2 linked regions of the Blastochloris viridis genome follow. The protein of the gene in region 1 interacts with the protein of each later gene in a pairwise test. Links are inferred from orthologs where the notes say so. Each region holds a gene or a part of one and is shown on either strand. Other genes may lie near its edges.

Region 1 (14,528 bases):
GAGGTGGCGTGCCCCACCATCGGCATCGGCGCCTCCGCTGCCTGCGACGGGCAGGTGCTGGTGCTGGAGGACATGCTCGGCCTGACGCCGCGGGTGCCGAAATTCGTCAAGCGCTACGGCGACCTCGGGCCCGGCATCGCCGCGGCGGTGGAGGCGTACGCCCGCGACGTCCGCAGCCGTACCTTTCCGGGGCCGGACAACGTCTACGCCATGAAAAAGCCGGCGGGGTGAGGTTGCTCGCGGTGCCGCAGCCGGACGAGTGCCTGTCGTCCTGGATGCAGCGTCAGCCCGTCAGCCTCGGACGGGAGAGACCCTGAGGATCCTTGATCGGCGGCGCGGTCTTCGCCGCGACGCCGGCACGGTTTTCGCCTATACCTTCGCCGCCTGCCGCCGACGATCCGGTGGCGCCACAGCCTACGGATCCGCCATGACGCTGCTTGTGCCCGGCCTCTTGCTGTTTTTCGCCCCCCACCTCCTGCCCACCCTGCGGCCGCTACGCGGGCGCACCGTCGCTGCGCTCGGCGGCAGCGAGAGCGTCTACAAGGGCGTTCACGGCGTGCTGGCGCTCAGTGGCCTTGTGCTGATGGTGTGGGGCTTCGGCGAGTATCGCGCCCACGGCCTGATCCCGGTGTGGACGCCGCCGGTGTGGACCCAGCACCTCGCGTTGACGCTGATGCTGCCGGCCTTCATCGTGCTCGCGGCGATGCCGCCGCGGCCGAGCCTGATCCGCTACCGGGTCAAGCATCCGATGCTGGTCGGCATCAAGATCTGGGCGCTGGCCCACCTTCTCGCCAATGGTGACCTCGGCTCGATCCTGCTGTTCGGCGCCTTCTTGGCGTTCGGCGTCTACGACCGCATCTCGGTCAAGCGGCGCGACCTCAAGGTGCCGGGCAATCCCGGCGGCTGGACGCGGGCCGACACCACCTCGGTGGTGGCCGGCGCCGTGCTGTGGCTGGCCTTTCTGTTCGGCGTCCACCATTGGCTGATCGGCGTTCCGGTGCTGCCGGGCGTCGGGGCTTGACCCGGCCTCCGGGTTCTGCCACGGCCTCGCCACGACCCCACCTTAAGGCCAGACGGCCGATCGGGAGTTCACTGGGCCGATGTCCGATATTTTCAAGGAAGTCGAGGAAGACGTTCGCCGCGAACGGCTGCATGCGCTTTGGAGCAAGTACGGCGGCTTGGTGCTGACTCTCGCCGTCGTCATCGTGCTCGCGGTGGCGGGCTGGCGCGGCTGGGAGTGGTGGCAGCATCGTCAGGCCGAGGCGGCCGGCGCCCGGTTCGAGGCGGCGCTGCGGCTCGTCAGCGACGGCAATACCGCGGACGCCGACGCCGCCCTGGCCAAGCTGGCGGCCGACGCGCCGACCGGCTACGCCCTGCTGGCGCGCTTTGCCCGCGCCGGCGCGTTGGCCTCGACCGACAAGGCGGCGGCGGTGCGCGAGTTCGACGCGCTGGCCGGCGACGCCAAGGCGCTGCCGCTGTTCCGCGACCTCGCCCAGATCCGGGCCGGGCTGATCCTGGTCGACGACGCCCCCTATGCCGACCTCAAGGCGCGGCTGGAGCCGCTCGCCGCGCCGGAGGCGGCCTTCCGACACTCCGCCCGCGAACTGCTGGCGCTGTCGGCGTGGAAGGCGGGCGACCGCGACGCCGCCCGGCAGTGGGTCGACGCGCTGGTCGGCGATCCGTCCGCGCCGTCCAGCCTCCGCACGCGCGGCCAGATTCTGCGCGATCTTTTGTCCTCGCCCATCGCGCCGATGCCGGCGCCGGCGAAAGCCAACTGAGGCAGGCCATGGCAGCAGCCCTTTCCCGACGTCTTCTTCTGCTCGCGGCCGGCGCGCTGGCCGTGGCAGGCTGCGAGTCGCTCGACAAGCTCAACCCGTTCGACGAGCGTAAGACGCCGCTGCCGGGCGATCGCAAGCCGCTGTTCCCGGAAGGCGTGCCCGGTGTGAACTATGGCGAGCCGCCGCCCCAGCCGGCCAACGCGCCGCCGCCCGCGGCGGCAGCCGAGCAGCCGGCGGAGCCGGCGGCCAAGGCCAAGGGCAAGGCGAAAAGCAGAGCCAAGGCCGAGCCGCAGGGCGCGGAGGACTGATAAGAAATCCGGCCGAACAGGCCGGAGTTTCGCGGTCCTGTCGCCGGAAAATACGTTTCCCATCAAGGATTTTTCGGCGAGGCTGTTTCCGTTGATCACGACGTGATCGACCGCAAGCCGTATGATACGGTTTGCGGCTGGTTTCGCCTTCAAACCGTATCCCGTTTGCCGAACGTCCGGTTTCCGAACGCGGATTTTCGGCGAGATCGTTTCCGGGATTGCGACGTTATCTTTCGGAAACCGCATGATCCGGCCGGGCAGGCCGGATGTTCGTTTCATGACCGTCAGGCATCCTAGGAGCGGCCGATGTTCACTCTCGCCATCGTCGGCCGGCCCAATGTCGGCAAGTCGACGCTATTCAACCGCCTCGTCGGCAAGCGCCTCGCGCTGGTCGACGACCGTCCCGGCGTCACCCGCGACCGCCGCGAGGGCGAGGGCCACCTCGGCGACCTCACCTTCACCATCGTCGACACCGCCGGCCTCGAAGAGGCCGATGCGGCGAGCCTGGAAGGGCGCATGCGCGCCCAGACCGAGGCAGCGATCCGCGACGCCGACGCCATCTTGTTCATGATCGACGTCCGCAGCGGGCTGACGCCGACCGACCGCGCCTTCGCCAATGTCGCGCGCCGCGCCGGCCGCCCGGTGATCCTGCTCGCCAACAAGAGCGAGGGCCGCCGCGGTGCCGAAGCCGCGGCCGAAGCGTGGGAACTCGGGCTCGGTACTCCGGTGCCGCTCTCGGCCGAGCACGGCGAGGGGCTGTCCGACCTCTACGACGCCATCTGCGACGCATTGCCCGAGGCCACCGCCCGGCCGCCGGAGGATGAGGAGGACGCCGACGCCGGCGAGGCCATCGATCCCACCCGCCCGATCAAGGTCGCGGTGATCGGCCGGCCCAATGCCGGCAAGTCGACGCTGATCAACGCGCTGCTCGGCGAGGACCGCCTGCTCACCGGACCGGAGGCCGGCATCACCCGCGATTCCATCGCGGTGGACCTCGTCTACAACGACCGCGCCTTCCAGGTGTGGGACACCGCGGGCTTGCGCCGTCGCGCCCGCATCGAGGACAAGCTGGAAAAGCTGTCGGTCGCCGACGCGCTGCGGGCGGTGCGGTTCGCCGAGGTGGTGGTGGTGCTGATGGATGCCACCAAGCCGTTCGAGGAACAGGACACCCGCATCGCCGACCTTGCCGAGCGCGAGGGGCGGGCGGTGGTGATCGGCTTCACCAAGTGGGATCTGGTGACGGCGAAAGCCGGCGCCATCAAGCGGCTGCGCGAGGACACCGACCACGCCTTGCCGCAGATCCGCGGCGTGCCGATCGCTGCGACCTCGGCGGTGCAGGGCGAGGGGCTCGACCGGCTGATGGCGGCGGTCGTTCAGGCTTACGAGGTGTGGAACCGGCGGGTCTCGACGGCGCGCATCAATCGCTGGCTGGAAGGCGTGCTGGAGCAGCATCCGCCGCCGGCGGTGAGCGGCAAGCGCATCAAGATCCGCTACGCGACGCAAGCCAAGGCACGGCCGCCGAGCTTCGTGCTATTCGGCACCAGGCTCGACGCGCTGCCCGACAGCTACACCCGCTATCTGACCAACTCGCTGCGCGAGGTGTTCGAGCTGCCCGGCACGCCGATCAGGGTGACCTATCGCGAGCCGAAGAACCCCTACGACAAGGGCAAGTGAGCGGCTTGCGTGCTGTCGTTCCGGACAAGCGGCGAAGCCGCGCGATCCGGAACCGCGTGCAGAAAAGACGCCTGCTCGCCGAACGATCCCGGCGCGGCGCGGATGCTGCGCATCACGCACCGTCCGGGACGACGGCTGCGGGCACGCTCACGCCGGCGGCTGGAAGGTCTTCAGCGTGCCGGTCTTGTACTCGTAGATGCGGCCGGACTCGGTGAAGCTTGGCAGGCAGAGCTCGACGATCTTCGCCGCCGGCGCCTCGGGCGGCGGCAGCGTCTGGGGGTCTTCGCCCGGCATGGCGGTGGCGCGCATCTTGGTGCGGGTCGGGCCGGGGTTGAACAGGTTGACCTTCACCGGCGTGGTGGCAACCTCGGCGGCGTAGGTGCGGCCCATGCAGTCGACCGCGGCCTTGGTGAGGGCGTACGGCCCCCAATAGGCCCGCGGCGACTGGGCGACACCGGACGACAGCAGCACCACCCGGCCGGCGTCGGAGGCGCGCAGCAACGGGTCCATGGCGCGGATCGTCCGCCAGGTGGCGGTGATGTTGACCGCGATCAGGTGGTCCCAGTGGTCGACCTCGACGTGGGCGAGCGGCGAGATCGGGCCGAGCGTCGCGGCGTTGGCGACCAGGATGTCGAGCTTCTTCCAGCGCTGGAAGATGGCGGCGCCGAGCCGGTCGAGGCCGTCGCCGTCCTTGAGGTCGAGCGGCACCAGGGTGGCGCCTTCGCCGGTCGAGGCCTTGATCTCGTCGTCGAGCTCGGTGAGGCCGCCCTCGGTGCGGGCGACGGCGATGACGTGGGCGCCGGCCTTGGCCAAAGCGAGGGCGGTGGCGCGGCCGATGCCGCGCGAGGCGCCGGTGACCAGCGCGATACGGCCGGCGAGCGGACGGTCCATGGCTTCTAACTCCGAGAGAAAGATCAGCTGGCCTCGGCGAGCAGCGACAGCTGGCGCGGCGGCGGGGTCTCGCCGTCGCGGTCGGTCAGCGCGGTCGGGTAGTCGCCGGTGAAGCAGTGGTCGGTGAACTGCGGCCGGACCGGGTCGCGGGCCTCGACTCCCATGGCGCGGTAAAGCCCCTCGACCGACAGGAAGGCCAGGGTGTCGGCGCCGATATAGCTGCGCATGCCTTCCAGGTCGTGGTTGGCGGCGAGCAGCTTGTCGCGCTCCGGCGTGTCGATGCCGTAATAGTCGGGGTTGGTGATGGGCGGGGAGGCGATGCGGAAGTGCACCTCGCGGGCGCCGGCGTCGCGCATCATCTGCACGATCTTCACCGAGGTGGTGCCGCGCACCAGCGAATCGTCGACCAGCACGATACGCTTGCCAGCCACCACGGCGCGGTTGGCGGAGTGCTTCAGGCGCACCCCCATCTCGCGGATGGTCTGGGTCGGCTGGATGAAGGTGCGGCCGACATAGTGGTTGCGGATGATGCCGAGTTCGTAGGGAATGCCGGACTGCTGGGCGTAGCCGATCGCCGCCGGCACGCCGGAATCGGGCACTGGCACCACCACGTCGGCCTCCACCGCGGTTTCGCGCGCCAGTTCGCGGCCGAAGCCCTTGCGCACCTGGTAGACCGAGCGGCCGCCCACCACCGAGTCCGGCCGGGCGAAATAGATGAACTCGAAAATGCACGGCCGCGGCGGCATCGGCGGGAACGGCTTCAGGCTCTCGACGCCGTCCTCCGACACTACGATCACCTCGCCGTTCTCGACGTCGCGCACGTAGCGGGCGCCGATGATGTCGAGCGCGCACGTCTCCGAGGCCAGGATCGGATGGCCGTCGAGCATGCCGAGCACCAGCGGCCGGATGCCGGCGGGGTCGCGGGCGCCGATCAGCTTCTTGTTGGTGAGGCCGACCAGAGCGTAGGCACCTTCCAGTTGCCGCAGGCCCTCGACGAAGCGGTCGACGAAGCGATTGCGCTTGGAGCGGGCGACGAGGTGCAGCATCACCTCGGTGTCGGTGGTCGATTGGCAGATGGCGCCTTCGGTCACCAATTGGCGCCGCAGCGTCAAGCCGTTGGTCAGGTTGCCATTGTGGCCGATGGCGAAGCCGCCGCCCTCGATCTCGGCGAACAGCGGCTGCACGTTGCGCAGGATGGTCTCGCCGGTGGTCGAGTAGCGGACGTGGCCGATCGCGGAGTCACCGGCGAGCTGCTTGATGAGGGCGGGGTCGGAGAAGGTGTCGCCGACCAGGCCAAGGCGGCGCTCGGAGTGGAAGCGGCGGCCATCGAAGGTGACGATGCCGGCCGCCTCCTGGCCGCGATGCTGCAGCGCGTGCAGGCCGAGGGCGGTGATGGCGGCCGCGTCGGGGTGGCCGAAGATGCCGAACACGCCGCATTCCTCGCGCAGCGTGTCGCCGTCCAGATCGTCTTCGAACCCGACCATCTCGTCCATCCCGTCCTCCGCCGAACACGACATAATAGCTGACACCGACGCCGGGATGCTTGAGGCATCACGCCGTCCCCGGTCGCGGATTTCCCATCTGAAATCAGGGATTCATGGAAATCCGCGATCGAAACCACCGCCGGCTGCCGCCGCCGCTAGCATGATATGGGGTCGGGGCGAGCAGATCGTGATCCCTGACCCTCCAGCGCACCCGGTCGGACCGGGTGCCCTCGGCTCCCGATGGCCGCGGCGTCGCCGACCATCGCCGACCCGCCTGTTGCGGCCGAGGCTCCAAAGCATCCGCCGATCTTTGCACCGGCAGTCGCTCTAAGCCCTTGAGCGATCGCTTTGTCTTTCGCAAAATCGGCCTGCGCTTTTGCGGAGAATGCTCTAGACCGGATCGAGCACAAGGTCTGCCCCCGATCGTCGGTCCTGCGCGGTATCCCCGCAAAACTGGTTTCCGCAATCGGCGAAAGCCGCATCGACCGCCGGCCTTTGCGATAGCTCCCAACACGGTGCGTTCGCCGCGTGTTCTAGCAGCTGCCGCCGCCGAAGCGACTGGCAGCGCCGATCACGGTTTCGTGGCCGGCGCGCCGCTCGGTGCGCTCGGCCGCCGATCAGTCCTTCGGCTTCTTGAGGTTCTTCAGCATCGCCTCGGGGTCGTCCGGCAGCAGCGACTTCAGCCAGTCGCCGGTCGAGCACAGCACGGCGTAGGATTTGGAATCGCGCAACCACGCCGGCTGGCGGGAAGGGTTCTGGGCGCAGGTGGTCGTCGGCGCCGGGTTGGCGCCGGCTTGCGCCGGGTCCTGGCCTTCCAGCAGCCATGTCAGGAACAGGAACGCCACCACCATCAAGATCAGGCCGCGGCCCAGCCCGAACACGAAACCGAGGCTGCGGTCGAGCGCGCCGACCCGGCTGTCGAGAATGGCGTCGGAGATGCGGGCGGTGATGATCCAGACCACGAACAGCGTGAGCAGGAAGATGCCGCCGACGGTGGCGGCCATCGCCAGCGAATCCTGCTGGATGTATTGCTTCGTGAACGGCAGCACCTGCGGGTAGAACACCGCGGCGGCGGCGGCCGCCGCCAGCCATGAGCCGATCGAGAACAGCTCCCGGATCAGCCCGCGCACCATGGCGAGCAGCCCGGACATGAGCATGATGACCAGCAATGCAATGTCGAGAATGGTCAACGGCATAACACCACATCGCCGGCCATGACCGGCTCTATCTGGGCTGAAGGATCAGGCTGTGACACAGGTTTGCAGCTCTCTATAACCCTGCCGCGAGGCGAAAGTCATCCGTCTTGTCGAGCGGGCGGCGGGCGGCGGCCGGACGCGGCGCGGCGTGGCGCTGCGGCGGCGATATCGGCGACGAGGCCGGCCAGCGCGCCGACCGGGGAAGTGGCCAGCGCCGGCTCGCCGAGGTCGCGGCCGCCCTCCGGGCACACCGCGCGCTTGAAGCCGAGCTTGGCCGCTTCCTTGATGCGGGCGGCGGCGTGCGCCACTGGCCGCACCGCGCCGGACAGGCTGACCTCGCCGAAATAGACCGCATCCGCCGGCAGCGGCGCTCCGGCCAGCGACGACACCAGCGCGGCGGCGGCGGCAAGATCGGCGGCGGGCTCATTGATGCGCAGGCCGCCGGCGACGTTGAGATAGACGTCGAAGCCGCCGAGCTTGACGCCGCAGTGCGCCTCCAGCACCGCCAGCACCATGGCGAGGCGGTTGGAGTCCCACCCCACCACCGCCCGGCGCGGCGTGCCGAGCGAGGTCGGCGCCACCAACGCCTGGATCTCGACCAGCAGCGGCCGCGTGCCCTCCATGCCGGCGAACACCGCGGTGCCGGGCGAGCCGAGGTCGCGCTCGGACAGGAACAGCTCCGAGGGGTTCGCCACCTCGGCCAGGCCCCGCCCGGTCATCTCGAACACGCCGATCTCGTCGGTCGGGCCGAAGCGGTTCTTGAGCGCGCGCAGGATGCGGAAATGGTGGCCGCCCTCGCCCTCGAACGACAGCACGGCGTCGACCATGTGCTCGACCACGCGCGGGCCGGCGATCTGGCCGTCCTTGGTGACGTGGCCGACCAAGATCACTGCCGCGCCGCTTCGTTTGGCGTAGCGGATCAGCGCTTGGGCCGAGCCGCGCACCTGGGCGACGGTGCCGGGCGCCGATTCCACCGCGTCGGTCCACATGGTCTGGATCGAATCGATCACCGCGAGCTTGGGCGGCGGGCCCTCGCTCAAGGTGGCGAGGATGTCCTCGACATTGGTCTCGGCGGCGAGCGCGACCTTGGCCGCCGACAGGCCGAGCCGCTCGGCCCGCAGGCGCACCTGCCCGGTGGCCTCCTCGCCGGAGATGTAGACCACGCCGTCGCCGCGCCCGGCCATGGCGGCTGCGGCCTGGATCAGCAGCGTCGACTTGCCGATGCCGGGGTCGCCGCCGATCAGGATCACCGAGCCGCGCACGAAGCCGCCGCCGGTGACGCGGTCGAGTTCGTTGATGCCGCTGGCGGTGCGGGGGGCGTCCCTGCTGCCGCCGGCGAGGGATTCCAGCGCGACGAGGCGGCCCTTGCGGCCGGGGCGCTGCGCCGCCGGCGCTGCTGCCGCGGCCGAGGTCTCTTCGGCGATGGTGTTCCACTCGCCGCAGGAATCGCACTTGCCCTGCCAGCGGGTATAGACCGCGCCGCAGGCCTGGCAGACGAAGGTGATGGTGCGCTTGGCCATGGCGTCATCGAGACGGAACGGCGTGGGAAGTCAACGGCAGGCGTCGGCGCGGCGGCGCCGAACCCCGCCTTGCACTCACCCGCCGACGTGCCGCCTTTGATATCGCTGGCTGAGGCTGGTCAGGACCTCGTAGCCGACGGTGCCGGCGGCGCGGGCGTAGTCGTCGACGCCGAAGCGCTCGGAGAGCAGCGCGATGGTATCGCCGCGCTGGACCTTTTCCACCGGCGCCGCGGTGACGTCGAAGGCGGCGAGATCCATCGAGATGCGGCCGACCATCGGGCAGGCGACGCCGTCGATATACCCCAGCACCGGCGCCAGGCCGGGGGCGGTGGCGGTGCGCAGGAGGCCGTCGGCATAGCCGGCCGACACCACGGCGATGCGGGAGGTGTTCGGCGCGGTCCAGCGCGCGCCGTAGCCCACCGTCTCGCCGGCCGGCACGATCCGGCTCTGCACGATGGAAAGGTCGAGCCGCACCACCGGCCGCATCGGGTTCGCCGTCCATGGCGTCGGGTTGCCGCCATAGAGGGCGTAGCCGGGCCGGGCGAGGTCGAACTGCGCCGCGGAGCCGAGGAACAGCCCGGCCGAGTTCGACAGCGAGGCCGGCACGCCGGGGAACAGTGCCGCGGCCTCGCGGAAGGTGACGAGCTGGCGGGCGGTCAGCGGGTGGCCGTGTTCGTCGGCGCAGGCGTAGTGGCTCATCACCAGGCTGAACAGCGGTTTTCCGCGGGGCCGAAGCGCCAGGGCCTTGGCCTCCTCGGGCCTGAGGCCGAGCCGGTTCATGCCGGTGTCGAGGTGCAGCGCCGCGCCCTCGGCCCAGCCGGTGGCGGAAACGAACGCCTCCCACTCGGCCAGCTCGGCGAGGGAGCCGATCACCGGGCGGAGGCGGGCTGCGGCGAACGCCTCACAGGCGCCGGGGGGAAGGCCGTTCAGCACGTAGATCGCGGCGTCGGGCAGGGCCGCTCGCAACGCCTTTCCTTCCTCGGGCAGGGCGACGAAGAAGGTGATGCAGCCGGCGGCGCCCAACGCCCGGCCCACTGCCACCGCGCCGCAGCCGTACGCATCCGCCTTGACCACGCCGGCCGCGGCGCCCGGCGCGGCGAGCGCCGACAGCGTCTTCCAGTTGGCGACGATGGCGGCAAGGTCGACGGTGAGAACGCCGCCCGAAAGGTCGGGGGCGGCGAGCGGAGCGAATTCGGCGGCGGGCATCGCGGACTCAAAACATCGGGGGAAAGACCCACATTAGCAGACCATGGCGGTCGTGAACCAATGCGAAGGCGGGCGAACGGAGTCCCGCGCCGGATGCTCACGCTCCGCGCCGGTCATCCTCGGGCGCGGGCGGATTCTGCAAACTCGGCGGATCATCGGTTCCGGACCGCGCGGCGTCGCCGCTTGTCCGGAACGATGGCCATTGATGGCGGACATCGCGGTTGTGGTCTCACGTCGTCGGAAACGACGCCGGCCCTCACCGCCGGTCGGGCAGGCGATCCTCGCGGGCGAGGGTGGCGAAGCGGGTGAACTCGGAGGCGAAGTGCAGCTTCACCGAGCCGGTCGGGCCGTGGCGCTGCTTGCCGACGATCAGCTCGGCGGTGCCCTTGATCGCCTCGAGTTCTTGGTCCCACTTGAACCACTCCTCGGTGCCCTGCCGAGGCTCCTTGTTCTTGTGGTAGTACTCCTCGCGGAACACGAACAGCACGACGTCGGCGTCCTGCTCGATCGAGCCCGATTCACGCAGGTCGGAGAGTTGCGGCCGCTTGTCTTCGCGGCTTTCGACCTGCCGCGACAGCTGCGACAGCGCGATGATCGGGACGCAGAGTTCCTTGGCCAGCGCCTTCAAGCCGGTGGTGATCTCGGTGATTTCCTGCACGCGGCCCTCGCTGGCGCGCTTGGAGGAGCCGGACAGCAACTGCAGATAATCGACCACCATCATGTCGAGCCCGCGCTGGCGCTTGAGGCGGCGGGCGCGGGCGGTGAGCTGAGCGATCGAGATGCCGCCGGTGTCGTCGATATAGAGCGGGATCGACTGCATCACCTGGGCGGCGGCGGCGAGCTTGCCGAAATCGGCGTCGGAAATGTCGCCACGGCGGATGCGCGAGGACGGAATCTCGGACTGCTCGGCAAGTACGCGGGTGGCGAGCTGCTCGGCCGACATTTCCAGCGAAAAGAAGCCGACGATGCCGCCGGTCACCGTCTCGATCGTGCCGTCCGGCCGTGGCCGGCCGTTGTAATTGGCGGCGACGTTGTAGGCGATGTTGGTGGCGAGCGCGGTTTTGCCCATGCCGGGGCGACCGGCCAGGATGATGAGGTCGGAGGCCTGCAGGCCGCCCATCAGGGCGTCGACGTCGTCGAGCCCGGTGGCCAGACCCGACAGATGGCCGTCGCGCTGGTAGGCGCGGCCGGCCATGTCGATCGCCTCCTTCAGCGCGTCGGAGAAACGCAGGAAGCCGCCGTCGTAACGGCCGGTTTCGGCGAGCTCGTACAGGCGGCGTTCGGCGTCCTCGATCTGGTCGGTCGGCGGCATGTCGACCGGCGCGTCGAAGGCGATGTTAACCATGTCCTCGCCGATGCGGATCAACTCGCGGCGGGTGGCGAGGTCGTAGATCACCCGGCCGTAGTCGGCGGCGTTGATGACGGTGGTGGCCTCGGCGGCCAGCCGCGCCAGATATTGCGCCACCGTCAGCCCGCCGATGTCGGCATCGCCGGGCAGGAAGGTCTTGATCGTAACCGGCGTCGCCACCTTGCCGACGCGGATCAGTTGTCCGCAAATGTCGAACACCGACTGGTGCAGCGGCTCGAAGAAATGCTTCGGCTCCAGGAAGTCGGAGACGCGGTAGAACGCTTCGTTGTTGACCAGCACCGCGCCGAGCAGGGCCTGCTCGACCTCGACATTGTGCGGAGCAACCCGATAGAGCGGGTCTGCACCTTGGGTCTTGCGGGCGAGCGATTCGACGACCATGCCATCATCCAGCAGCGGGTGCGTTGATTAACATGGCGCGTGCGGTGAAAGGGGACGATGTGACCCCTGACCGCGCCGGCGATACCGCAATCCACACCTCGGCAAGAATCTCCGGCGGCAACCAAGGCGAGTCTTGACTGTCACCTGGGTGCGCAGCCGATTCCGATCCGGCCGCGCGGAAAACGGCGGCGGATAAAAAACGCCCGGCCGCAAGGGCCGGGCGTGATCATTGTTTTCAAGGACGAAAACCTGCGAACTTCAACGGCCCCATGCGTCAGCATCCGGGGCCGTTGGCATCAGGCCTCCTCGGCCTCTTCGTCCGGCTGCTCGAACGCCTCTTCCGCCTCGGCGGCGACGTCCTCGTCCTCGTCACGGCGACGGCTAACGTCCTCGCCGCGGGCCTGGCGCTCGGCCTCGTCGGCGCTGCGGGCGACGTTGATCACCACCGTCACCTCGACCTCGGGGTGCAGCGCCACCGGCACCCTGTGCAGGCCGATGGTCTTGATCGGGGCGTTGAGCACGAGCTGCTGACGCTCGACGGTGAAGCCGCCCTTGGTCATCAGCTCGGCGAGGTCACGGGTCGACACCGAGCCGTAGAGCTGGCCGGTCTCACCGGCCTGGCGCAGCACCGCGAACGACTGGCCGCCGAGCTTGGCGCCGACCGCCTCGGCATCGCGTTTGAGTTCGAGGTTGCGGGCTTCGAGCTGAACGCGCTCGCGGGCAAACCGCTCCTTGTTGGGCTGGGTGGCGCGCAGCGCCTTGCCCTTCGGCAGCAGGTAGTTGCGGGCAAAGCCGTTCTTGACGCGCACAACCTCGCCCATCTGGCCGAGCTTGGCGACGCGTTCGAGCAGGATCACGTCCATTGGGTTGCTCCTTTAAAGGTCACTGGTCGTTCGCCGCCGGCGGTCCCGAGCGCGGGGAGTTCCCCCCGGGGCCGGAGCGGCGGCGGCGAAAATCGAGGAAGCCATCGGCGAGGCCGACGATGGCGACGAACAACAGCGGCCACCCCAGCACCAGGATGGCCACGTAGACGGTGGCGAGGATGAAGGCGCGGCCGGACATCCCCCGCGTCATCGCATGGGTCAACGACAGCCCGGCCAGGCCGTAGGCCAGCATCAACGTGCCGACGAACAGCCCGGCAAGGACGCCGACCAGGCCGTCGATCAGGCTCAGCAGCGAGGCTGCGCCGAGCGCCAGCGCCGCAGGTCCCGGCAGGCGGATGTCGGAGAGATCCGGCCACGGCCGCACCAGCCGGCCGGAGGCGCGTACCACGCGGGCGGCGCCCCACAGGTTGAGCACCGCGGTGACCATCGACAGGATGGCGGCCGAAGGCGGCAGCATCGCCACCATCAACTGCACCACGGTCTCGGGGTCGGACACGCCCGGCAGGACCAGCGGCTGGCCGTCCGCGGTGCCGGTCTGTACCTTGAGCACCCGCTCGACGGCCGCGCGCAGTGCGGTGGCGTAGCTCTCCTCGCCGTAGCCGAGCGCGACGAGGCCGATGGCGACGCCGGTCGCAGCCACCGCGGCCGCCCAGACCAGAAGGTGCCCGATCGGGTACCATTCGACATCGCCGGCTTCGTTGCGGCGGGCGAGCAGCGCCAGATAGGCGAGCAGCCACGCCGGCACGGCGACGCCGACCAAGAAGGCCATCAGGAAGACGGACGGGAGCGCCAAGGCCAGGACGCCGGCCGCCACCGCCGCGCCCACCAGGCCGGCGTGATGGCGCCAGCCCAGCCCGGCGATCAGGATCGGCAACGGCGCGGCGTAGAACAACGCCATGGCGAAGACCGAGCCGGATGAAACCGAGGCGAACAACAGCGCCGAGGCGAGACCGGCCGCGAGGCCGATTGAGACAATGCTGATCATCGAGCTGTCCCGCTCTGAGAAGGAGCGGTTAGAGGCGGGATCCGCCCCAACCACAGGCCGCCGGCTCATTCCGGCAACCCCGATGCGACATAACGGAACCGGATGGCCGCGTCGTGACCGGCCGATTCCGTAACGTGACTTCAGGTGCCGCGACGCGCGGTGTCGCGGCAGCTCCGGTGGGGAGGCCGGCGGCGAACCGCCGGCGCCCGCTCAGCGGATGACGTAAGGCAGAAGGCCGAGGAAGCGCGCCCGCTTGATGGCGCGCGCCAACTCGCGCTGCTTCTTGGCCGACACCGCGGTGATGCGGCTCGGCACGATCTTGCCGCGCTCGGAGACGTAGCGCTGCAGCAGCTTGACGTCCTTGTAGTCGATCTTCGGCGCGTTGGCGCCGGAGAACGGGCAGGTCTTGCGGCGGCGGAAGAACGGGCGGCGAGACGGGGCGGTGCTCATGCGTTGTCCTCCACGGTCTCGGCTTCCTCGCCGAAGCCGTCGCGATCACGACGGCGGTCGCCGCGACGCTCGTCGCGGTCACGCTTCATCATCATCACCGACGGGCTGTCTTCCAGCGCGTCGACGCGGATGGTGAGCGAGCGCATCACGTCTTCGCTCAGGCCCATCTGGCGCTCCATCTCGGCGACGGCGGGAGCCGGCGCGTCGATGTTGAACAGGGTGAAGTGGGCCTTGCGGTTCTTCTTGATGCGGTAGGCGAGGGTCTTCACACCCCAATACTCGGCCTTGGAGACCGTGCCGCCACCGGCTTCGATGACGCCCTTGAACTGGGCGGTTAGTTCGTCGACCTGCTGGGACGTCAAGTCCTGGCGGGCCAGAAAGATATGCTCGTACAACGGCATATGA
Region 2 (14,526 bases), 130 kb from region 1 along the record:
GTCTGCGGCCTGCACATGGTCGGCGACCGTGTCCTCTCCCTTCGCCGCGGTTTCTCTTGTCCACCGGAAAACCAGATGTCATGGCTTGGTTGTCCTTAAGTTAGATTTTTTTCACCATGTCGCGTCCTCTGGCCGTTCGCCGCCTGTCGGAAATCCTCCGCCGCGTTCACGCGGCGGGGTCGGTATCCGTTGTCGAACTCGCAACCGCGTTCGACGTGTCGCGCGAGACAATTCGGCGTGACCTCAAGCTGCTCGCCAACCGCGGAGAACTTGAGGTTGTCCATGGCGGCGCCATGCGCCGCGACACGCTCGACATTCCCCAGCCACAGCGGACGACCCGCGATTCCGGCGCCAGCGGCCGTCAGGCCATCGGCCAGCTCGCCGCCAGCCTGATCGAGGACGGCGCCACCGTTCTGCTCGATTCCGGCGCGCTGGCCGGCGCGATCGTGTCCGGGTTGCTTGGCAAGCGCGACATCACCGTTTGCACCCACTCGCTCACCCACGCTCTCGCGCTGGTCCGCCACCCGCTGATCCGCGTCTTCGTGCTCGGCGGCCAGGTCGACGCCACCGAGGAGGCGGCGTTCGGGGTCGACACCGTTTTGGCGCTCGACAGTTATTCCTGCGACCTTGCGTTCATCTCCGCCCGCGGCTTCACCAGCGACGGCGAGCCCACCGACACCACGCGCCACGGCGCGGAGTTGCGCGCACGCATGCTGCTCGCCGCACGGCGGCCATATCTGCTCGCCGACCACGCCCAGTTCCAGCGCACGACCCCGATCCGCATTCCGAACAGCGACCGCGCCGCCGGCCTTCTGGTCGACCACGCCCCGCCCGAGACGCTGGCGGACGCGTTTCGTCGTAACGGGTTGCCGGTCACCGTCGCCGGCACAAGTGTCAGGACAGATTGACGCACCCTGCGGTCGCGACCGCAGGCACCCCTCGGTCAAGCCTCGGTCAAGCCTCAGCAAAATCGTACGAACTTGACGCCGCCGTTCGGCTTTGTCATTTGCGCTTGACGCAGATCAAGGCTGCTTTCGCCCGCTGGTGTCCATGGTGGGGCGAACATGCAGTGGACCGGCCCCGAAGGGCTCCGAGGAGCGTAGCATGGATTATCAGACCTTCTTCCGTGGTGCCGTCGAGAGCCTGAAGGCCGAGCGACGCTACCGGGTGTTCGCCGACCTCGAGCGGCGTGCCGGTGAGTTCCCGCATGCCACCTGGCATTCGCCGGAAGGCCCGCGCGACGTCGTCGTCTGGTGCTCCAACGACTATCTCGGCATGGGCCAGCACCCCGCGGTGGTTCAGGCGATGACCGAGACCGCCGCCCGCATGGGCACCGGCGCCGGCGGCACCCGCAACATCTCCGGCACCAACCACCCGCTGGTGACGCTGGAGGCCGAACTCGCCGACCTCCACGGCAAGGAAGCCGGCCTGGTGTTCACCTCCGGCTACGTCTCCAACCAGACCGGCATTTCGACGCTTGCCAAGCTGATTCCGAACTGCCTGATCCTGTCCGACGCGCTCAACCACAATTCGATGATCGAGGGCGTCAAGCAGGCCGGCTGCGAGAAGAAGATTTTCCGCCACAACGACATGGAGCATCTCGAAGACCTGCTCAAGGCCGCCGGCAAGGAGCGCCCCAAGCTGATCGTGTTCGAGAGCGTCTATTCGATGGACGGCGACATCGGCAAGATCGGCGAGATCTGCGACCTTGCCGAGAAGTACAGCGCGATGACCTATATCGATGAGGTCCACGCCGTCGGCATGTATGGCCCGCGCGGCGCCGGCATCGCCGAACGCGACGGCCACATGCAGCGCATCGACGTCGTCGAGGGCACGCTGGCCAAGGCGTTCGGGTGCCTCGGCGGCTACATCACCTCGACCGAAGCCGTGGTCGACGCGGTTCGCTCGCACGCCGCCGGCTTCATCTTCACCACCGCGCTGCCGCCGGCAATCTGCGCCGCCGCCACTGCCTCGATCCGCCACCTCAAGGCCTCGACCGCCGAGCGCGACGGTCAGCACGCCCAGGCCACCCGCGCCAAGGCGGTGCTGGCCAATGCCGGCCTGCCGGTGATGCCGACCGACACCCACATCGTGCCGGTGATGGTGCGCGACGCCGAGAAGTGCAAAGCGGCGACCGACCTTTTGCTCGCCGAGCATGGCATCTACATCCAGCCGATCAACTACCCGACCGTGCCGGTCGGCGCCGAGCGGCTGCGCATCACCCCCACCCCGTTCCACAATGACGCGCTGATCGACCATCTCGCCGGCGCGCTGGTCGCGGTGTGGAAGAAGCTTGGCCTGCCGTTCACCCGCCAGGCGATCGCCGCCGAGTAACGACAACGGCACAGCGGCGGCACCCGCCGCCGTGCCGCCCGCCGATGCGGTTTTCCGAGGGCCATCGGTTCGCCACGGCCATCCGCATCTGCCCATCGCCGCGGCGCGTGGGCAGCGTCACGTTCAACGAGCCGCCCGGCGGCCCTTCTTGCAGGGTACCGCCGGTCGGGAGGGCGCCACGTCGAGCCGCCGGACACCTTGGTCCGGCGGCTCGTTTCTTTTGGCGGTTCGTCAGCCGATCGGCTCGATTGCCCCCGGCTCGACCCGGAACTGCACCGTCTCCGCCCCCACCGCCGCGAACGCCGCAGCGTCGGTGCCGGTCATCCACGCCTGCACGCCGAGATCGGCCAGCGCGCGGTGAAGCGCGGCCCGGCGGTCGGGATCGAAATGGGCGGCGATCTCGTCGAGCAGCAGCACCGGCAAGAGGCCGGTCATCGCCCCGACCAGCCGCACCTGCGCCAGCACCAGCCCGACCAGCAGCGCCTTCTGCTCGCCGGTCGAGGCGCTCGCCGCCGGCACGCCCTTGGGACCGTAGATGACGATGAGGTCGGAGCGGTGCGGCCCCTCCAACGTGCGACCGGCGGCGCGGTCGCGCGCACGGGCGTCGGCGAGGCGGGCGCGGTAGCGATCCTCCAGCGCCAGCGCCGGGGTGCCGCCGACCTCCGCCTCCAGCCAGCCGTCGACGGCAATGCCGGCCCACGGAAACGGCCCGGACGCCGCGCGCGTCGCGGCGATCTCGCCGACCAGCCGGCGCACCGTCTCGGCCCGCGCCGCCGCCACCGCCACCGCCACCTCGGCGACCTCGTGCTCAACCGCGTCGAGCCAGCGCGTGTCAGCCGTGCCCTGCTCCAGGAGACGGTTGCGCGAGCGCAGCGCCCGCTCCAGCGCGTTGATGCGCCCGCCATGGGTGGGATCGACCGCCAGCACCATGCGGTCGAGAAAGCGCCGCCGCTCGGCGGCCGGCCCGGTGAACAGCTGGTCCATCTGCGGGATCAGCCAGGCGATCGCGAGATGCTCGGCGAACGCCGCCGCCGAGCCGACCGGGGCGCGGTCGATGCGGCACTCCCGGACGGTGGGCGGCCCGCCCGCGCCGCGCGGCGCAATGCCGGTGCCGAGCAGCGCCGGCCCGACCTGTCCGTCGATCTCGGCGGACACCGCCCAGGATCCTTCGCCCAAGGATCCATCGCCCGAAGATCCGTCGCCGGGCGGTCCATCGCCGGACAAGCCGTCGCCGACCCGCGCCACCTCCTCCAGCGTGGCGCGGCGCAGGCCGCGGCCGGGGGCGAGGAAGGAGATCGCTTCGAGAATGTTGGTCTTGCCGGCACCATTGGCGCCGACCAGCACCACCGAGGCCGCGCCGGGCTCGATCACCACGTGGCGCCAGGAGCGGAAATTCACCAGCGCCAGCCGCCGCACCCGCGCGGCGGGGCGGCAATCGGGCGGAGCCTCGACCGAGGTCATCATCTGCCGACCCTGCGCCGGCCCGAATCCCGCCGACCTCGCCCGCTCACACCCGCATCGGCATCAGCACATAGAGCGCGCCCTGGCTGCCCTTGTCGCGCACCAGGGTCGGCGAGCCGGGGTCGGCCAGTTTCAGCTCGGCCTCGTCGCCCTCGAGCTGGCCAGTGATCTCCAGCAGATAACGCGAGTTGAAGCCGATCTCGAGCGGATCGGCGGCGTATTCGGCCTCGATCTCCTCGGTGGCAGAGCCGGAGTCGGGGTTCACCACCGTCAGCACCAGCTTGCCCTCCGACAGCGCCAGCTTGACGGCGCGGCCGCGTTCGCTCGACACCGTCGACACCCGGTCGATCGCCGCAGCAAAATCGGCCTTGTCGACTACCAGGGTCTTGTCGTTGGCGACCGGGATCACCCGCACATAATCGGGAAAGGTGCCGTCGATCAGCTTGGAGGTCAGCACGATGTCGCCGAAGGCAAAGCGGATCTTGGCGGTGGAGAGTTCCACCACCACCTCGGCCGAGCCATCCTCCATCAGGCGCTGCACCTCGGCCACGGTCTTGCGCGGCACGATCACGCCCGGCATGCCGACCGCGCCGGCCGGCGCCGGCAGCTCGATCTGGGCGAGGCGGTGGCCGTCGGTGGCGACCGCGCGCAGCAACTCGACGTCCGCACCCGGCACGGTGTGGAGGTAGATGCCGTTGAGATAGTAGCGCGTCTCCTCGGTCGAGATCGCGAACTGGGTCTTGTCGACCAGGCGCTTGAGCTCGGCGGCGCTGAGCGCGAAGCGGTGGCCGAACTCGCCGGCGGTGAGGTCGGGGAAGTCGGACTCCGGCAGCGTCTGCAACTGGAAGCGGGCGCGACCGGCACGGATCACCAGCGTGCCCTTTTCAGCGTCCGCCTCGAGCGAGATCTCGGCGCCCTCCGGCAGCTTGCGCACGATGTCGTAGAACATGTGCGCCGGCACGGTGGTGGCGCCGGCCACCTTGACGTCGGCGGCAATCGATTCGACCACCTCGAGGTCGAGGTCGGTGGCCTTCATCTCGAGCCGGGCGCCGTCGGCACGCAGCAGCACATTGCCGAGAATCGGAATGGTATTGCGCCGCTCCACCACCCGGTGGACGTGGCCGAGCGATTTTGCGAGGTCAGCGCGCTCAACAACGGTACGCATGAAGACACCTCGAAGGCCGGCGACACGCAACCGCACGGCAGACAATCCAGCAAATACATCCGTCGCCGCGTCAGCGAAACGCCCGACAGTTTCGGCAAACGCCGAACCGGAGCGCAGGCCATTGCGCCTCGGGCAGGCCCGCCGCGCTTCAGCCCGCTTCCGCGCCGGACTGACGTGTTTATTCGAGAATTCGGCGTTTGAGAAGCTCGACCTCTTCGGCAAAGCCGCGATCGGTCTTGGTCTTGCCCTCGATCTTGCGTACGGCGTGCAGCACCGTGGTGTGATCGCGGCCGCCGAACCTCCGGCCGATTTCCGGCAGCGAGCGCAGCGTCAGGGTCTTGGCAAGGTACATCGCGACCTGACGCGGCAGCACCACATTGGCGGTGCGGCGCGAGGACAGGACATCCTGCTTGGTGATGCCGGAATGCTCGGCGACGATGCGGATGATGTCCTCGATCCGCACCCGTTTGGTGTTATCGGGGCTGCGCACCAGATCGCGGATGGCGTGCTCGGCCATCTCCAGCGTCACCGCGCAGCTGGTCAGCGTGTTGTGGGCGAGCAGCCGGTTCAGGGCACCGTCGAGGTCGCGGCCATTGGCAGTGACCTGGGCCGCGACGTAGCCGACCACCTCGTCCGGCACCTCGAAGCCCGGGTGCTTGGCGCGGATCTGGCCGATGCGGGCGGCGAGGATCGAGCGGCGCAGCTCCTCCTCGAGCGGCCCGATCTCGACCGGCAGGCCGCCGGCGAGGCGCGAGCGCACCCGCTCGTCCAGGCTCTCAAGTTCCGCCGGCGGACGGTCGGCGGCGATCACCACCGGACGGCCCGAATCGATCAAGGCATTGAGAGTGTGACAGAACTCCTGCTGCACCGACTTGCCTTGCAGGAACTGCAGATCGTCGATGATCAAAAGGTCGATGCCGCGCAGCGCCTCCTTGAACGCCAGCGCGGTCTGATTCTTCAGCGCCGCGACGAAGCCGAACATGAACTTCTCGGCGGTGAGGTAGAGCACGCGGCGGCCGAGCCGGCTGGCCTGCCACGCAATCGCCTGCAGCAGGTGGGTTTTGCCGAGCCCGACGGCGGAATGGACGTAGAGCGGGTTGAAGCGGGTGCTCTCGCCGGCGCGGCACTCGGAGATCTCCCGTGCGGCGGCGTGTGCCAGGGTGTTGGAGCGGCCGACCACGAAGGTATCGAAATTCAGCCGCGGGTCGAGCGGCGAGGCCGGCAGCCCGTCGACGCTCGCCATCGGCGCCTCGGCGGCAAACGGCACGGCCGTGCGCGGCCTCGGCGCAACGGCGGCGGCAGCCGTCGCCTTCGGCGCTGCGGCCTGCTCGCCGACCGGACGGAGCGGCATGCGGGCCACCGCCGAGCGCACCACGAGGTCGACCTGCTTGAGGGTCGGCACCTCCTCGCGCCAAAAAGTGTCGAGCGGCTCGGCATAATGGGTCTGGATCCAGCTCTTCAGAAACCGGGTCGGCACCGACAGCTGCACGCCCTCGCCCGCCACGGCGTCGAGCTGCATGCAGGCGAACCAGCTCGTATAAACCTCCTCGCCCAGCGTCGACTTCAGGCGCGAGCGCACACGATCCCAGGAAGCAGCGGCCGTCTGCGAGTCGAAACGCGCCGGCGTGCGGGCAAATGACCCCTGCGCGGGTCGCGCCGACTTGTGGCCGGGGAAAAACCCGCTCGCGATACCTTCGCTCTTGTACATTTGCCGCTCCATTTTCTTATCGATAGGGTCGCAAGGACCTCGCTCTGCCCGATTAGGGCAGAGAGCAAAACTCAACTTGTACTGAAGAGATACCGGGGCGGCGCGCCGAAAGCGCGCCAGCGGCGCCGGTTGATGTCACGCGTTAGGTGCCGGACCGGATCCCGGGCCCGCCGCCGCCACCTCGTCCGCCGGCGGTGCACTCGGCGCCCACGTCGAGCCGGAGCCGCGTCCAACTGAGCCTATCAGCGTTCGCAACCTGGGCCGTCAGCGCGGCGGCCGCGCGGAGGGTGCGGCTCCCGATAATCACGGACATAGTGTTCCCCCGGCTGCAACAACGCGCAGCTCTTTTTACTTGGTATGTCGATTTGAATGAATCCAATCGCCGTCTTGCGACCGGTCAATCATCTACCGAACAAACGTTCGAGTAGAACGCTCACAGAATTCTTACGCCATGCACAAGACCCTGGCAGAAATTCGAATCATCATAAAAAGCTCCCCGCATCCGACTCAAAAAAATCTGGTCCCACACAAACTCACCTGTGGATCGCCCCCAGGTGAACGGAGTCTTAACACGCCTCCCGCCCTTCGCAACCGGACTGGCGATGCGGCCGAACCGCACCCGAAACGAAAGCGGTCGTCGCGGCCCGATGCTCAGCCGGCAAATCGCTGAGGACTCTGTTGGAATCCTGGGGAGGACGCCCCCCCGACCGGCCCGGCCACGATACGGCTACACCAGCTTTGCCTTGCCCCCAAACCGGGTCCCGGCCCGACCCCCCCATCGCCCTTAGGGTCCAAGCTCTTGTCCTACATATAGAAAATTTGTGCGGGCGAGCCGAGCCCCCAACGCTACTGCGCCGCGCAAAAAGCCGGAAATTCCGAAAAGTGTGTCAATAGGGTAAACGCAGATTAAGCCGATTTGGCACCCGATCGGGGCCCGCCCAACGCAAAAGGGCGCCGGAGACCAGCTCCGGCGCCCTTTTTTGATTTGGTGTTCCGTTCTGGAACAGACCCGCCCATCGTCGCGATGCGGGCCCGGCCGACCGACGGCGTCAGGCGCCGATCTTCTTCACCCGCTTGGTCAGGCGCGACACTTTGCGGGCGGCGGTGTTGCGGTGCAGGATGCCCTTGCCGACCGAGCGCATGATCTCCGGCTCGGCGAGCTTGAGCGCGGCAACGGCGCCGACGGCATCGCCCTTGGCGAGCGCGTCTTCGACCTTGCGCACCGCGGTGCGCACCCGGGTGCGCCGCATCTTGTTGATCGCGGTCCGCCGGGCGATCTTACGGGCCGCTTTCTTAGCGGAACTGGTATTGGCCATTCCTGGAATCCTGTGCCTTTCGATGCGGCCCGACGCCGCGCCTGCAGGGCTGCTTATCTGGATCGCTCACGCGAGCTTCCCGGCTCGCCGGCGTGCCGGGCCGCAACTCGCACGCTGGCTCTATAACCGCGGGCTGGAGGAGCGTCAACGGTACCATTGCCGCCCAGCCCCGGAGCAATGGGGGAAATGCTTGCAGTAAAGCTTGCGGCTATGGAAGAACGGCGTGCCGGTTCAGCCGCATCCTGCCTGCTGAGCCCGCCGGCCAAGGGTGACATATGACGCTCGGCGATCTGATCGAAGCGACCTGCCTCGGACTTCTCGAAGGTCTTACCGAATTCTTACCGGTCTCATCCACTGGACATCTGTTGCTCGCCGGGCATTTTCTCGGCTTTGACTCGCCGGGAAAGACCTTCGAGGTCCTGATCCAGCTCGGCGCGATCCTGGCGATCTTGGTGGTCTACTTCGCCAAGTTTACCGGCATTGCGATGCGCTTGCGGACAGACCCTGCGGCGCGGCGGTTCGTCATCGGCATCGTCGCCGGATTCCTGCCGGCGGCGCTGATCGGCGTTGCCGCGCACGGCTTTATCAAAACTGTGCTGTTCCATACGCCGGCACTGATCTGCGTCAGCCTGATCGTCGGCGGCGTGGCGCTGCTGATCGTCGACCGCCTGACCTTGACGCCGCGCCACCACGACGCCACCGCGCTGTCGCCGCTGACCTGCTTCTATATCGGCTGTTGCCAGACCGTGGCGATGATCCCCGGCGTGTCGCGCTCGGGCGCCACCATCGTCGGCGCCATGTTGCTCGGGGTCGACAAGCGCGCCGCCGCCGAATTCTCGTTCTTCCTCGCCTTGCCGACCATGGCCGGCGCCTTCAGCTACGACCTTTACAAGAACTGGTCGACGCTCGATGTCGACCACGGCCTCCTGATCTTCGTCGGCTTCGTCGCCGCGTTCTGCGCCGCGGTGCTGGTGGTGAAATCGCTGCTCGACTTCATCTCCCGCCACGGCTTCGCGCCGTTCGCCTATTACCGCATCGCCGCGGGAACGGCCGGCCTGCTGGCGCTGTGGCTGGTGGGATGAGCCGGCGCCGAGCGTGGCGGGGCGCGCCGCCCCGCCACTGCCCCCCGGTAACACTGCCCGCCGGTAACAACGTAACCGCCGGCGCGAGGCGGCGTCGCCAGATCGCGCCGCGAACGCCGAAACCGTGTCAGACCGCCGACGAGCCGGCGAACTGGCCGGTGCGGCGGAACCGCGACAGATAGCTCGGCAGGATGGTGAGCAGCGCGGTGGGCTGGATGCCGAGCCCCTCCAGCGTGCGGCCCGAATCGATCGCGGCGTGCGAGACGATGTTGTTGGTCTTGAGCAGCGTCACCTGGTCCGGCGTCATCAGCGGGTTCGGCAGATATTGCAGCACCGAGGCCTGGAGATAGGCCACCCAGAACGGCAGCGGCACCAACAGCCGCTTGCGGCCGGTGATGTTCAGGATCAGCTCCAACAGTTCGCGGAAGGTCTTCACCTCCGGGCCGCCGAGCTCGTAGACGGCGGGCGCCGCCTGGCCATCCGCCCCCTTCACCACCGCTTTGGCGACGTCGCCAGCATAGACCGGCTGGAAGCAGGTGGTGCCGCCGCCGACCAGCGGCAGCACCGGCGAGATGCGGGCGAGGCTGGCGAACAGGTTGAAGAAGCCGTCCTCCGGGCCGAACACGATGGAGGGCCGCAGAATCACCGCGCCCGGCGCCGCCGCAATAACCTTGGCCTCGCCCTCGGCCTTGGTGCGGGCGTAGATCGAGCCCGACGCAGCGTCGGCGCCGATCGCCGAGATGTGCACCATGCGCGCGCCGACCGCCGCAGCCGCCTCGGCCACCGTGCCGGCGCCCTGGGCGTGGACCGAGCCGAACCGCTGGCGGCCGGTCTCGAACAGGATGCCGACGGCGTTGACCACCGCCTCCGAGCCCTCGACCGCGCGGCGGACCGAATCCGCATCGCGCAGATTGGCCTGGATGGCGGTGATCTGGCCGACCGAGCCGAGCGGCTGCAGATGCCCGGCGAGGTCCGGGCGCCGCACCGCGGCACGCACCCGCCAGCCGGCCCGCGCCAGCGCCCGCACCGCGTGGCGCCCAACGAAGCCCGACCCCCCGAACACCGTGACGAGACGATCCATTTTCGAATGTCCTTTCCCGCGTTATGCGGAATTCTGCCCACCTCGGCGGGCGGTTACAATCCTGTAGCCGCTTCCCCGTCCGCGTAAAGCGCAGCGCCACCGGTGCACTGCCGCAGCGGGCTTGCAGTCCGCCGCCCTGCCCGCTACCCCTCCGCCGGAGCGGGAGTGAGTCAACATGAATGTCCTTCTGATCGGCTCGGGCGGCCGCGAACATGCGCTGGCCTGGAAGCTGGCGGCGAGCCCGCGGCTGACCCGGCTCTATTGCGCGCCGGGCAACCCCGGCATTGCCGAGGAGGCAGCCTGCATCGCGCTCGACCCGGCCGACCATGCCGCGGTGATCGCGTTCTGCCGGGTCAAGAGCATCGACCTCGTGGTGGTCGGCCCCGAGGCGCCGCTGGTCGCCGGCCTGGTCGACGACCTCGAGGCCGCCGGCATCAAGGCGTTCGGCCCGACCAAGGCGGCAGCCCGGCTCGAAGGCTCCAAGGGCTTCACCAAGGACCTGTGCCGCGACGCCGGCATCCCCACCGCCGATTACGCCCGCTTCGACGCCGCACAGCCCGCCAAGGCCTATGTCCGCCGGCACGGCGCGCCGATCGTGGTCAAAGCCGACGGGCTTGCCGCCGGCAAGGGCGTGGTGGTCGCCGCGACCATCGAGGAGGCGGAGGCCGCCATCGACCACCTGTTCGCCGGCGCTGCCGGCGCCGAGGTGGTGATCGAGGAGGTCCTGGAGGGCGAGGAAGCCTCGTTCTTCGTGCTCAGCGATGGCGTCACCGCGCTGCCGCTCGCCACCGCCCAGGACCACAAGCGCGCCTTCGACGGCGATGAGGGTCCCAACACCGGCGGCATGGGCGCCTATTCGCCGGCGCCGGTGATGACCAAGGCCATGGTCGAGGACACCATGGCGACCATCATCCGCCCGACCCTCAAGGCGATGGCGGACAAGGGCTGCCCGTTCAAGGGCATCCTCTATGCCGGCCTGATGGTCGGCCCCGCCGGCCCCAAGCTGATCGAATACAATGTCCGGTTCGGCGATCCGGAGTGTCAGGTGCTGATGATGCGGCTGATCTCCGACCTGCTGCCGGCGCTGGCCGCCGCCCGCGACGGCACGCTGGCAGACATCGAGCTGCGCTGGTACGACGCCCCCGCCCTCACCGTGGTGCTGGCGGCAAACGGCTATCCCGGCCACATCGAGACCTCGGGCTCGATTATCCGCGGCCTCGACAAGGCCGCCGCCGGCGACCTCGACGTGGTGGTGTTCCACGCCGGCACGGCGCGGCGGGGCGAGGACATCGTCGCCGCCGGCGGCCGCGTGCTCGGCGTCACCGCGATGGCGCCGAGCATCGAGCAGGCGCAGGCGAAGGCCTATGCCGCGGTCGACCGCATCGATTGGCCGGGCGGCTTTTGCCGCCGCGACATCGGCTGGCAGGCGATCGGCCGGACATCCTGAGTTATTTCAGCGGGATCGGATAGACCCGGCGCACGCCGTGGGCGACCAGCCCGGCGACCACCGCCTTGGCGAGGTCGCCCGGCACGAACGCCAGCGAGCCCAGCGCCGCGGTCTTGAGCGACAGCCCGGCGGAGAACGCCAACCAGGGAATGCCGAGCGCGTAGCAGGCGCCGATGCCGCCGACCACGCAGGCAAGACTGACGACCGCCGCCCGCTGCCACCCCGGACCGCGGCCCTGGCCGAACCGGGCGACCAGCCAGCCGATGGTGTAGGCGGCGGCAACGAAGCCGATCAAAAAGCCGCCGGAGGGGCCCAGCAGCACGCCGAGCCCGCCGCGACCGCCCGACAGCACCGGCAACCCCAGCGCCACCAGCAAAATCAGCAGCGCGGTGGCGGCGGCGCCGCGCTTGGGGCCGAGCACCGCACCCGCCAGCATCACCGCGAGGTTCTGCAGCGTGATCGGCACCGGAATGCCGGCGACCGGAATCGCCGGCACCGCGCCGAACGCCACGATGATCGCGCCAAACAGCGCAATGAGAACGATGTCGCGAATGGTCATGGTGCCCCCGAACAGAACGCCCACCACACCACGGATCGGCCGCCGCCGGCAATTCGCCCTTCGCACAGCGCCGCCTCTCGGCGCCTCCAGCGCCTCGCCCGAGGATGACGCGTCGAGGTGGTGCGCCGGCTCGCCCCGCGGATGACGCGTCGAGGTTGGTGCGCGGAACCTCGACCTGTCGTCCCCGGCGAGCATCGCGAAAAGCGATGCGAGGGAAGGGGACCCATGATCCGCGAGGCTTGCAGGAAATTCGCGGCGCGCGGTGGGAGCAGCGACCGGCGCTGCGCGATCCGCCCGAGGCTTGCTCTTCCGCCCGACCTCTTTCCGCCCGAGCCTTGCTTCTGGCGCCGTCAGTCGCCGGCCCGGGCGGGCGGAAAGCCGCGCGCCTCGATGGCGGCGGCGACGTCGTCGGCGTCCTTGAGCGTGCGCACCACCAGCGGCACGATCAAGGCCAGCGGATTGGCGTCGAGCCCGCGCGCCGCCTGGGCCTCGCGCACCTCGCGGTAATGGCCGAGGATGCCCGGCACGAAGCGCAGCACCAGCGACACCGCCAGCGACACCCGCGCGGCGTCGACCAGACCACGGCGGTCGAGCGGCGCCAGCGCGCGCTCGATCGCCTCCAGCATGTCGGCGCTGCGGGTCGACAGCGTCACCACCAGCGCCGCCACCACCAGCGCCGAAAACCGCGACGCCACCACCGCGCCATGGTGGAGCCCGCTCGACAGCGCCGCCAGCACCGCCACCACCGCGATCAGCACCGCCACGCCGGCGAGCTGGCGGCGCACCCGCTCACGCGGCGGCCGCAGCGCGGCCAGCACCGCCGCCGCCACCACCGCCGCCGGCACGAGAATCCATAGCGCCGTGGTAAGGAACAGCGCAGTGCCGAGCCCGGCCAGCGCCAGCAGCTTCACCCCCGCCGGGGCCCGGTGCAGCACGCTGTCGCCGGGGAAATAAAGCGGGGTCACGACGCCCGCCCCACATACCAGGGGACGGCGGCGGCCGGCGCATCGTCCGCCGCCACCCGGCCGTCCTCGATCACCAGCACCCGGTCGAACTCACCGATCAGATCGAGATCGTGGGTGACGACGATGGCCGACTGCGGCAGCGCCGCGATGGCCGCGCGCAGGCGGTTGCGGTTGTTCAGGTCGAGCAGCGTGGTCGGCTCGTCGAACACAATCAGCCTTGGCCGCATCACCAGCACCGAGCACAGCGCCACCATCTGCTTTTCGCCGCCCGACAGCGAATGGCTGGCGCGCTCGGCGAGATGGGCGATGCCGAATCGCCCGAGCTCAGCGGCGATGCGGGCCGGAATCTCAGCCTTGGCAAGGCCGACATTCTTCAGGCCGAACGCGACGTCCTCCGACACCATCGGAAAGACGATCTGGTTGTCGGGGTTCTGGAACACGAAGCCGACGGTGCGGCGAACCTTGGCGGCATCGGCGACGGTGTCGAGACCATCGACGGTGACGCGGCCGGCGGTCGGCGCAATCAGGCCGTTGACCAGGCGGGCGAACGTGCTCTTGCCCGAGCCGTTGGCGCCGATGATGGCGACCCGCCGTTCGGCGAGGGTGAGCGTGGTCGAAAGCAGGATGGCACGATCCTCGATCGTGACGCAGGCGCCCTCGAACGCGACCTTGGGCGTTGCGGCTTCGGGCGGGGACGGATCGGGCGAGCGCATGATAACCCTTGCAGGCGGCGATGGCCGGTCATAGCCGGCGCAGCGCAGCTGCGCCACCGCCCCGTGCCGGCGGCGGCCGGCCGGCACCGACCGGGCAAAAACGCATGGATCGGTAATCCGCTAGCGCGCGCCAGCGTATCCTCCATAGCGGGCAGTCCGATCAGGGGTGTTGCGGACCTCCGGGCGCGACACCTTGAACTTTAGCGCGCCGGGCACCCTGGGCTATGCCGATCCCGCCGAAATCGGCATAGCCGCGCTGTTGCAAGCACTTGCGGTCGACGCCAGGACGGGCCAGATTCGAACTAGGAATTTAACCTAAGGAGTGAGTCTCATCCACGCCTTCGTCAACCCGCGTTCCGTGTCCGACGCCCGCTTGGACAGCGTGCTCGACACCGCCGTCGATGGCATCGTCGTCATCGACGAGAGCGGGAGCATCCTTGTGTTCAATCAGGCATGCGAGAAGCTGTTCGGCTGGAACGAAGACGAGGTCCGCGGCCACAACATCAGCATCCTGATGCCGGAGGACTACGCCTCCAAACACGACGATTACGTCGCCAATTATCTGACAACCGGCGTCCGCAAGATCATCGGCATCGGGCGGGAGGTGCGCGGCCAGCATCGCAACGGCACCTCGTTCCCGGTCGAGTTGTCGGTGGGCGAGGCCATCACCCCTGAAGGCCGCCAGTTCGTCGGCT

The links.
Region 2: the proteins of BVIR_RS03275 (region 1) and dnaA interact in binary tests that used the Escherichia coli proteins (3 or more experiments, as listed by UniProt). The link is inferred for Blastochloris viridis from one-to-one orthologs.

What each region holds. Positions count from the first base shown.
Region 1 is NZ_CP012946.1:721,324-735,851, forward strand. Bases 9,560-12,433 are described here. They hold BVIR_RS03275 (replicative DNA helicase), read right to left. Parts: upstream 11,805-12,433; coding sequence 10,314-11,804; downstream 9,560-10,313. Other genes in these bases: alr (alanine racemase), read right to left, coding at 9,560-10,057; rplI (50S ribosomal protein L9), read right to left, coding at 12,101-12,433. Also shown: panB (3-methyl-2-oxobutanoate hydroxymethyltransferase), read left to right, coding at 1-231; BVIR_RS03230 (NnrU family protein), read left to right, coding at 428-1,021; BVIR_RS03235 (tetratricopeptide repeat protein), read left to right, coding at 1,101-1,778; BVIR_RS03240 (hypothetical protein), read left to right, coding at 1,787-2,086; ribosome biogenesis GTPase Der, read left to right, coding at 2,393-3,760; BVIR_RS03250 (SDR family NAD(P)-dependent oxidoreductase), read right to left, coding at 3,908-4,651; purF (amidophosphoribosyltransferase), read right to left, coding at 4,675-6,144; BVIR_RS03260 (CvpA family protein), read right to left, coding at 6,753-7,331; DNA repair protein RadA, read right to left, coding at 7,430-8,851; more of alr, read right to left, coding at 8,927-9,559; more of rplI, read right to left, coding at 12,434-12,667; BVIR_RS03285 (DUF2232 domain-containing protein), read right to left, coding at 12,687-13,673; rpsR (30S ribosomal protein S18), read right to left, coding at 13,884-14,123; rpsF (30S ribosomal protein S6), read right to left, coding at 14,120-14,524. UniProt on the Escherichia coli protein: The main replicative DNA helicase, it participates in initiation and elongation during chromosome replication. Travels ahead of the DNA replisome, separating dsDNA into templates for DNA synthesis.
Region 2 is NZ_CP012946.1:592,266-606,791, reverse strand. Bases 4,404-7,275 are described here. They hold dnaA (chromosomal replication initiator protein DnaA), read right to left. Parts: upstream 6,669-7,275; coding sequence 5,139-6,668; downstream 4,404-5,138. Other genes in these bases: dnaN (DNA polymerase III subunit beta), read right to left, coding at 4,404-4,960. Outside these bases: BVIR_RS02750 (DeoR/GlpR family DNA-binding transcription regulator), read left to right, coding at 117-908; hemA (5-aminolevulinate synthase), read left to right, coding at 1,105-2,334; BVIR_RS02740 (DNA replication/repair protein RecF), read right to left, coding at 2,566-3,798; more of dnaN, read right to left, coding at 3,842-4,403; rpsT (30S ribosomal protein S20), read right to left, coding at 7,718-7,984; BVIR_RS02720 (undecaprenyl-diphosphate phosphatase), read left to right, coding at 8,260-9,066; BVIR_RS02715 (complex I NDUFA9 subunit family protein), read right to left, coding at 9,194-10,147; purD (phosphoribosylamine--glycine ligase), read left to right, coding at 10,323-11,594; BVIR_RS02705 (biotin transporter BioY), read right to left, coding at 11,596-12,153; BVIR_RS02700 (energy-coupling factor transporter transmembrane component T family protein), read right to left, coding at 12,504-13,118; BVIR_RS02695 (energy-coupling factor ABC transporter ATP-binding protein), read right to left, coding at 13,115-13,831; BVIR_RS02690 (two-component system sensor histidine kinase NtrB), read left to right, coding at 14,154-14,526. UniProt on the Escherichia coli protein: Plays an essential in the initiation and regulation of chromosomal replication. Binds in an ATP-dependent fashion to the origin of replication (oriC) to initiate formation of the DNA replication initiation complex once per cell cycle.